4 regions of the Paenibacillus sp. FSL R5-0345 genome follow, and region 4 is predicted to be linked to each of the others. Evidence: predicted binding sites of a transcription regulator. Region 4 holds the regulator's gene; each other region holds the start of a gene.
The links. Region 4 encodes Rex, which represses fermentation and respiration genes when NADH is low (regulators of the CRP and FNR family bind a similar motif). Its sites were predicted from a motif close to TTGTGAAATATTTCACAA; they were not measured.
Positions count from the first base shown of each region.

Region 1 (2,210 bases), 1.9 Mb from region 4:
GTAACCAGTGGCCACATCAGTGCACTACCCGTTGCATTAATAAGGCTAGCAATTAAAAATATCTTAACTTCTTTAGGATAATTCTGTAAAAACTTCATAAGTAGTGTACATCCCCTGTAATATATGTGTCATTATTCCATCCAGTATTATCCCAAAACAGGGTTCAGGGCAAGCAGACGCATTGACGTGCTATCGTGATAAAGTCTTAGTACACTTTACCTCTTAATTAGGACTAACTTCAACCGTAGCTGAGAAAAAAGTAGCACCCGTTCCCATCTATTTATATTTTATAGTTGCTGCTGTCGTCCGTAAAGCAGACTAAACAAAACGATGTGATTCGTTCTTGCAAAGTCGGGGTAATAGAGCCTAGAAACACTCCCCCTTCTAAAATCCGCCGTGCGTCCGAATCGTTCCCCCGAGCTCGGATACATCACGGCGGATTTTATTTGTCTATAACATCAAAAAGCACCCCTCGACTATGCTAAGGAGTGCTCTATAAGATAGGTTTAGGCGTGTTTCTTTACACCGCTGCCGGACATGCTGTCCACGGATTGAATAGATGCTGGCTCTTTACGTAAGTAAGCCATCCAATAAGCTGCCGCAACAAAGATCGCACCGCCAGTCAAGTTGCCTAGCCATACCGGAACAAAGTTGTTGAAGTACTCTCCCCATGAAAAATAGCCTTCAAAAATAGCCGCCGGAATTAAGAACATGTTAGCTACAACGTGCTGGAAGCCGATAGCTACAAAAGCCATCGTCGGGAACCAGATACCGAGGATTTTACCACTGAAGTTATCTGCTCCATAGGAGAGCCATACCGCCAAAGCTACGAGCCAGTTACAACCGATACCGGAAACAAATGCCGGCAAGAAGTCTGCCTCAAGCTTATGCCCTGCCATCTCTACTAATTTTTCCAGATACACACCGTCAGAGGTTAAACCAACCACGTGACCAAAAAAGTAAGCTACAAACAAAGCTCCCGCTAAATTGCTCAGGGTAATCAATACAAGATTCTTAATAACTTCCCAGAAAGATATCTTCTTCGCCATAAAAGCAAGCGGCACAGCCATCATATTGCCTGTCAGTAGTTCTCCCCCTGCAAGCAATACTAGAATCAATCCAACAGGGAAGACTGCTGCCCCAATAAAGTTAGCGATAGATCCCCATTCATGCGGTGCGCCAGCAATGACGCGAATATCCAGTAAAAATCCGAGCGCGATAAACGCCCCTCCCAGAAAGCCCAGAATTAGTACGGTGCTTAAAGGATTGTGCGCCTTTTTTATGCCGTTCTCGACCGTGACTGCGGCAATCTGCTGCGGTTTATTATAAGCCATGATTCCTATCCCCTTCATCTATTTACTTAAAATTTGTTCCTTTACGACCATTGTAGCGTGTCACAAAACACAATAACGTGACAATTATCACTTAATGAAAAACTAAGTGAAACTTTTCACTGACATGTCAAATTTAACGAAGCGCATCCATAATTACAATTGTAAGAATAGGCTCCATATTATTTTAAAGGTAAATAGTACCAGCATCAAACATGAAAAAACCGAAGCCATGAATGGCTCCGGTCTACCCGACTATAATGTTCTTATGCAATTACGTTAAACGGTTACTGCCTCTTTACTTGGTACTGATGTCGGCAGCGCTTGAATTCCTACGGTGTTCAGGAAGTTCCAAGGCTTATTGTAATGAGGTTGGAAGAAGAAATCGATAAAGGCCAGCTGGTCGATTGTCATTTTATTTTGAATACATACAGATACGGTGTTGATCGATTGCGTCAAATCCATCTTGGACATAATTTGTGCTCCGACAATGCGGCGTGTAGCACGATCAAATACAACTTTTAATTGAACCTGTTCGAACGTTGGCATAAATTCTGGACGGTAGTTGTCAATAATCGTGGTAGTCTCTACGTCCATGCCTTCAGCCTTAGCCGCTTCTTCTGTAAGACCGGTAGCAGCGATATTATCTTCATAAATCTTAATGCCCGAAGTCCCTTGAGTGCCCATATATGGAATCGTCTCTGTCATCAAGTTACGTGCGACCAAGGTGCCCATCCGTACTGCGTTGGTTGCTAGTGGAATATAAGCGTGCTTCCCTGTAGGGTTGTAATGAATCGCACAGCTGTCACCAGCGGCATACACATCTGGGCAACTAGTCTGCATATAGTCGTTGACCAAAATCGCACCATTTGGCAGCAT
Region 1 is NZ_CP009281.1:6,387,977-6,390,186, forward strand. It holds gene R50345_RS28230 (MFS transporter) at 1-98, opposite strand, end outside; gene R50345_RS28235 (formate/nitrite transporter family protein) at 507-1,334, opposite strand; gene R50345_RS28240 (FAD-dependent oxidoreductase) at 1,611-2,210, opposite strand, start outside.
Region 1: a site for Rex is predicted at 1,439-1,456, ahead of R50345_RS28235 (formate/nitrite transporter family protein). Genes of this name have one in related genera too.

Region 2 (2,210 bases), 250 kb from region 4:
GCCGCCAAATTCAACAATTTGAGCTGCACGTTCGATCCCTTGATCTGCATTTTTAACCTTGTAGCAAGCAAGAACCGGGCTTAATTTTTCAGCGGATAGTGGATATTTAGTACCTACACCTTCAAGTTCTGCTACCAGAATCTTTGTGCCGGCAGGGACTTGAATGCCACACATTTCAGCAATTTTCACTGCGGATTGACCTACGATTGCTGGGTTAACCGCACATTTATCTACGTTCATTGCTCCACTAGTCAGTTTGGCAGCTTCTTCTTTATTAACAAAGTAGCAGCCATTTGCGATCATTTTTTTCTTCACTTGATCGAAGATTGGTTCTTCGATAATAACAGCTTGCTCGGAGGCACAGATCATACCATTATCAAATGTTTTAGAAAGAATGATGTCCGTTACGGCTTGATCAATATCCGCGCTCTTTTCAATGAAAGCAGGTACGTTACCAGGGCCTACGCCAAGTGCTGGTTTACCACAGCTGTAAGCTGCTTTTACCATTGCAGAACCACCAGTTGCCAAGATAAGAGCAACGTCTGGGTTGTTCATCAATGCGTTTGTCTTGTCCATTGTTGGCATTTCAATCCATTGGATACAGTTCTCAGGAGCGCCAGCTTTCACGGCAGCATCATGAAGAATTTTTGCAGCAGCTGCACTACACTCTTGCGCAGATGGGTGGAAACCGAATATAATAGGGTTCCGTGTCTTAATCGAAATCAACGCTTTAAACATCGTGGTGGATGTAGGGTTGGTTACCGGTGTGATACCCATAACAATTCCGACGGGTTCAGCAATTTTTTGGAAGCTATCATAAGCGTTGTCTTCAATAACGCCTACTGTTTTATCGTATTTAATTCCGTGCCAGATATATTCAGTTGAGAAGATGTTCTTCGTAATTTTGTCTTCGTATACGCCGCGTCCAGTTTCTTCTACGGCCAATTTTGCGAGGTACATATGTTTGTCGAGTCCAGCCAACGCCATTGCATGAACGATTGTGTCAACTTGCTCTTGGTCTAGCGCCATGAACGCCTCATGCGCTTTTTTTGCTTTATCCACTAAATTCTGAATATACTCTTCAGCGGTAACTTGTTTAACTTGGGCGGCGACTTCGTTCTTAACTGCCATCTCCCTCGTCCTCCTGTCAATTTTTAGTTGTTTTTCTCTACACATTTATCTTATCACATGATTTCCACCTTGTATAGTGAAATCTTTCACAAAGTATAAAGTTTTTTTGATTTGTTTTCAAAGCGCTTTCATTCGATCATATTATAGATATTTTTCCATATTTTATGTTAAAAATCCCTTCAAATCTTAGAATTATACTTTAATAAGCAAAGTATTGAGCCCATTTCCTTCCATTCACTTTAATACAGCACTCCGTTAAGGCATTCCCTTCATCACAGAAATTTACGATTTTCCTATGCTGTAATAGTTTCCAGTTGATCATCATTAGCTCTGTAGATTTATAAATTTATAAATTATAACAACAAAAAAACCGGCCCCAAAGGGACCGATTTTATTAATTTACCTATTCTGCTTTAATCGTATCAAAGAATTTCTCTTGCACTGTTTTAGCTGCTGCTTCTAGCTGGCTCTTAGAATCCGTTCCTTTTTTGGAGAACAGCTCTTGAATGACATTGGACATTGTTGCGTAGTAGTCCTGTGTATTGTATTGAGCTTCAGGTTTACCATCTAAGAGTCCCATAATGTCAGGGCTATATTGGTATACATTGGTGTACTTGTCATAAACCGCTTTGGTCTTCTTACCAAACTCAGAATCTGCTGAGTAGTAATCTAAGAGTGGCGGGATAAAGTATTTACCATCAGCTGTACGTTGTTGAAGGACTGCATCCAGTGCTTCCAAACCTTTATCAGAGAAGTAATCAAATGTGATATAACGGAATGCCATTTCTTGCTCATCTGGTGTTGCATTCGGATTAATTACGAGGTAATCACCACCAAGTACCCCCGTATGCTTGCCGCCTTTTTCCATAGCAGGCATTGGATATGTGAGCACATCCTCAGGTTTCAGTCCACCTTGATTCAGTGCTTGCTCGATTACGCCATCGGACCCAGCCATTACCATAGCTGTACGACTTTGTTGGAATGCGCCTACAGCATCGCCCCAGCCAAGTGCCCAGTCCTGAGGAATCGCGTTAGCTTCCCATCTAAGTTTCTTGTAGAAATCCAGTGCTTTAACACCA
Region 2 is NZ_CP009281.1:4,768,125-4,770,334, forward strand. It holds gene adhE (bifunctional acetaldehyde-CoA/alcohol dehydrogenase) at 1-1,131, opposite strand, end outside; gene R50345_RS21235 (ABC transporter substrate-binding protein) at 1,535-2,210, opposite strand, start outside.
Region 2: a site for Rex is predicted at 1,206-1,223, ahead of adhE (bifunctional acetaldehyde-CoA/alcohol dehydrogenase). Genes of this name have one in related genera too.

Region 3 (2,210 bases), 170 kb from region 4:
ATCTTTGAAAAAAAGCCCCACGAAACGTTCACAGTATTAGGTAACTGCAAAAAAAGGTAACTCCGATATAAACGGAACTACCATTTTAGAGTTCAAAATTACATCTCTACGCTTTTGATTACAAAGCTACGGACCTTCATCCATTTTCCTGAAATGAATTCGTCAATCGTTTTCGTCTTCGGTCTAACACAAAAACGATGCTTGCTTCCTTTATCAAATCCCACCGCTTCAAAAATCAAAGCGTCACCTATTTGCTCCTTAAAGAACACTTGCTTCAATCCCAATCTATTTAACATTTCAAGCTTTACACTCTCAATATACGTACGTGAATATTCCTTAGACATATGTGTTCCTCCTAGTAGTGGTAGTAATATTATAAGATCAATATTAAGAAAATCAACCAAAGATCACATAATCATTATCCACAACCGTCTAAACCGGGATACATCTCATCACCTCAATAAGAAAAAACCAACCCATAGTCTATGGGTTGGCTTCTACGTATGAGATGATTACAAAATTATTTAACTTCTGTTGTTCCAGTCACTTTTCCGTCAATCTTTGCAGATGCTTTCAGATCCTCGCTTGTGAAGTATAGGTTACCGTCAATTGTTGCGGTTTCAGGCAGAGTAAAACCTTTCGCTTCTACATAAACATCGCCTTTAATCGTTCCGCCTTCAATTTTCAAATTTTCACTTTGTACAGTAAACTTAGGTACGGTAAGTGTATAACTTGCAGTGATCTTATGATCAGCGTCTTGTGAGTAGAGGGCAATCTTACGATAGATGTCGCCATCAGCGGCTCCTTTATCATGGAATTCTCCAGCTACAACAACCTCTTCAGGAATCGTTACATCATTTAGAATAGCTACAATCCAGTTTCCATCTTTGCTTACAGCTTTAGTAAATGCATCTGCTTGATTAACAATCGAGGCAGTAGTGACTGCATCTGTCTGCTCAGCAGCCGGAGCTGAAGTTGCCGCCGAGTTAGTTGCTTTATCCTCGTTTGCTCCACAACCAGCCAATACCGCTACCGAAACCCCGGCCACCAAAATCATTTTAAATAGTTTCATTTCGATTCCCCCTAATTTTGATTATAAATTAATTATATATTAAAATTCTTAATAATTAAGTGAATGGTTTCACAAATTTGTGTCAGTATATAAAGCGATTTCATTGTTCTGTCTCGTCTGGATTAAAATTTGTTTTCATGAGAACACCTCTTCTCGCTGACTTATTTAGGTTCTTAAATCTATTTACCCAAAATATAAAAATCATCACAAGGAAGAGTATGTTCATAGAAAAGTTAACAGTTTATCAACTAGTTAAATGAAATAAAAAAAGCTAGAGCACACACAGCGCTCCGCTCTAGCTTGGTAGCTCCACCTTAAATACGTTGTCTTAAATCTCGTCACTGCAAAATTTCAATCTCAGCAAATTGAGACAGATCATTCAGAAACTCAGGATAAGAAACAGCGATACAACCACAATTCCGAATAATAGAAGGCTTTTCCATACTACTAGCTAGAACGGCGGCAGTCATAGCAATTCGGTGATCACCATAACTATCCACGACTGCAGGCGAAGGACTACGACCACCAAAGATAATAAGTTCATCTTCGTCATAAGAAGTCTCGAGTCCAAACGCCGCTAATAGCTTGGCAGTTGTCTCCAATCGGTTTGTATCCTTATCCTTCAGCTCCCTACAGTTCCTAATGACGGTAGTCCCCTCAGCGAATGCTGATACTACAGCTAACAATGGAACCTCATCGATCAGACTCTGTACTTTTTCGTTGCCTTCCACATGTACGGAAGTTAGCGTTTTTCCTGTAGTGCAGTAAAGATCCGCTATTGGCTCACCCGATATTAGCTGCCTTTCCCGATGTAGCTTCAGATCCAACCCCATCTCTCGTAGCACGCTGACGAATCCAAACCGAGTTGGATTCACACCTACATCTCTGATCCAAAGTTCCTTTTTACGATCCATACTACGAATCGTAAAAGCTGCTAGCAAAAATGCAGCGGAAGACAAATCGCCTGGAACAATCACATCTTTCGCTGCAAAGTTATAACCACCTCGGATAGAGGTAACGTTATTCTGGATTTCAATGTCAATTCCAAAATAATTCATCAATCGTTCCGTGTGATCGCGACTCTGGCACATTTGTCGATAGCTACTTGTTCCATCTGCATAGAGACCCGCAAATAGAA
Region 3 is NZ_CP009281.1:4,349,015-4,351,224, forward strand. It holds gene R50345_RS19300 (histidine phosphatase family protein) at 1-8, shown strand, start outside; gene R50345_RS19305 (hypothetical protein) at 99-344, opposite strand; gene R50345_RS19310 (polymer-forming cytoskeletal protein) at 521-1,072, opposite strand; gene aroA (3-phosphoshikimate 1-carboxyvinyltransferase) at 1,411-2,210, opposite strand, start outside.
Region 3: a site for Rex is predicted at 1,130-1,147, ahead of R50345_RS19310 (polymer-forming cytoskeletal protein). Genes of this name have one in related genera too.

Region 4 (2,210 bases):
GTCAGCCTTTCCATGCCAGTTCCGTGCAAAAGAAATCGCTTCCGCAAGCTTGTGATTCTGTACTTCCTCTGGACAAAGACCGATCACGCCTCTCATCAATACAGAACGGATACCTGACAATTCGACCACCTCAGCTACTCGATCCATATGATCATACATATCCAGGAAGGTTGTAGTGCCACCTTTCAGCATTTCCAGAACAGACAAGGAGGTTCCCCAGTACACATCTTCTCCGGTGAATTTCTCTTCCATCGGCCACATTTTTTCCTGAAGCCACACTTGAAGCGCTAAATCATCTCCATAACCACGAAGCAATGACATTGCGGCATGGCCGTGTGTGTTTACCAGACCAGGCATAAACAACAGACGACTGCCATCAACAACTTGCACACCTTCTTCCATCAAAGGCTCTTCTTTTCCTATGTAAGTGATCAAATCATCTTCAATAGTCATATATCCACTAAGAACAGGCTCATCCGTTCCCGGAATAAGAAAACGCCCGCCTTTGATAATCGTTTTACTACTCTTCATTTCCGCTTTCTTCCTTTCCGTCTTTCAAATAATAAGCAAGACTTTGCAAATCCGTTGTAAAATCGGCTGCATGAACCCGGATATTCGGTGGTGTTTTTAGAATCACTGGTGCAAAATTCAAAATCGCCTCAATGCCAGATTCAATAAGAATATCTGCTACATTCTGCGCTTCTGAGTCAGGTACAGTAATAATCCCAATTCGAATGCCTTGCTCACGAACTGTCTGACCTAGCTCTTCCATGGGTTGAACCGTAAGAGAGTTGATTTTCCGCCCTACCTTAGGTGCATAAGAATCAAATATAGCGGTAATCTTCATAGTATCTTTCAGATAAGCATTATAATTAGATAATGCATGTCCAAGGTTACCGGCACCTACTAATGCCACATTCAGCTGTTGGTCCAGCTTCAAAATATGACGGATTTTCTCAATAAGATAAGTTACGTCATACCCAATACCTTTTCTGCCGAAGTCTCCAAAATACGCTAAATCTTTACGGATTTGAGCGGGATTCAGATCAAGTTTTTGTCCTAATTCTTGCGAGGAAACGGTTAATATTTCACGTTTCTGAAGATCATTCAAGAAACGTAAGTACACAGGAAGTCTGCGAACAACGGCTTCTGATATTTTATCCGATTTCATAATTTACCTCCTAATTTAAGTACTATTCTGTTTGAATCCTATTAAAATTTCTGTACCTCGTCTCAATGAAGAGCGGTATTCTCTTATACCGCCCTTCATTGTGGAGTGATTAATTAAACAGAAGATGTCCTTCTTAAGAAACGCCTCCGTCTTCCAACCACTCTGCTATACGAGGAACCATTTGATCCGTAAGCATATGTTCCATTTTCGGGCCAGGCAACGAATAAAGGAAATACTTTCCATAATGAGATTCGATAACCCTAGTGTCATACACTATAACAATACCCCGATCCTGCGCTGTCCGTACCAGTCTTCCAAATCCTTGCTTGAAGCGGATAACTGCCTGAGGCACCGACAATTTCATAAACGGATTCTTCTTCTGGGCTTGTAATAACTCAGACTTCGCTTCCGCTAGAGGGTGATTAGGCGGTTGAAATGGAAGCCTCACGATGGCTAAGCATGTCAATGCCTCACCCGGAATATCTACTCCCTCCCAGAAGCTGCTAGTTCCAAGCAGAACTGAAGCAGCACTGTCCTGAAAGCGTCGAATCAGCTTACTGCGGCTTCCACCTTCCACGCCTTGACCTAGCACCGTGATTTCTTGTGAGGCTAGAGCTTCTTTCAGAGGATCGTAAACTTGGCGCAGCATCTTGTAAGAAGTAAACAGAACAAGCATCCGTCCGCGTGTCGTAATCGCCGCTTCTGCTAGTGACTGTACGAGCGTATCGACAAATCGGGCATCACCCACACTGCCCTTCACACTAGGGAAATCCCGTGGAATTACTAATAGTGCCTGCTCCCGATACTTAAAGGGAGAAGGAAGGAGAGATGTCATTAGACGCCCCTCTTCCGCAGCTTCATTAAGTCCGAGATTATCAATCATAAACTGGAATGATTTATCGACAGAAAGCGTCGCCGAGGTTAACACAATACTTTTCTTTTTGTGGAAGAACAGCTCTTTAAGCTGGGTACTAACATCAACAGGGACGGCATATAACTGTAGCGATTTGCTGCGATAATTTCCATTCGCCTCCAGCCA
Region 4 is NZ_CP009281.1:4,517,374-4,519,583, forward strand. It holds gene R50345_RS20040 (amidohydrolase) at 1-531, opposite strand, end outside; gene R50345_RS20045 (redox-sensing transcriptional repressor Rex) at 521-1,171, opposite strand; gene dinG (ATP-dependent DNA helicase DinG) at 1,305-2,210, opposite strand, start outside.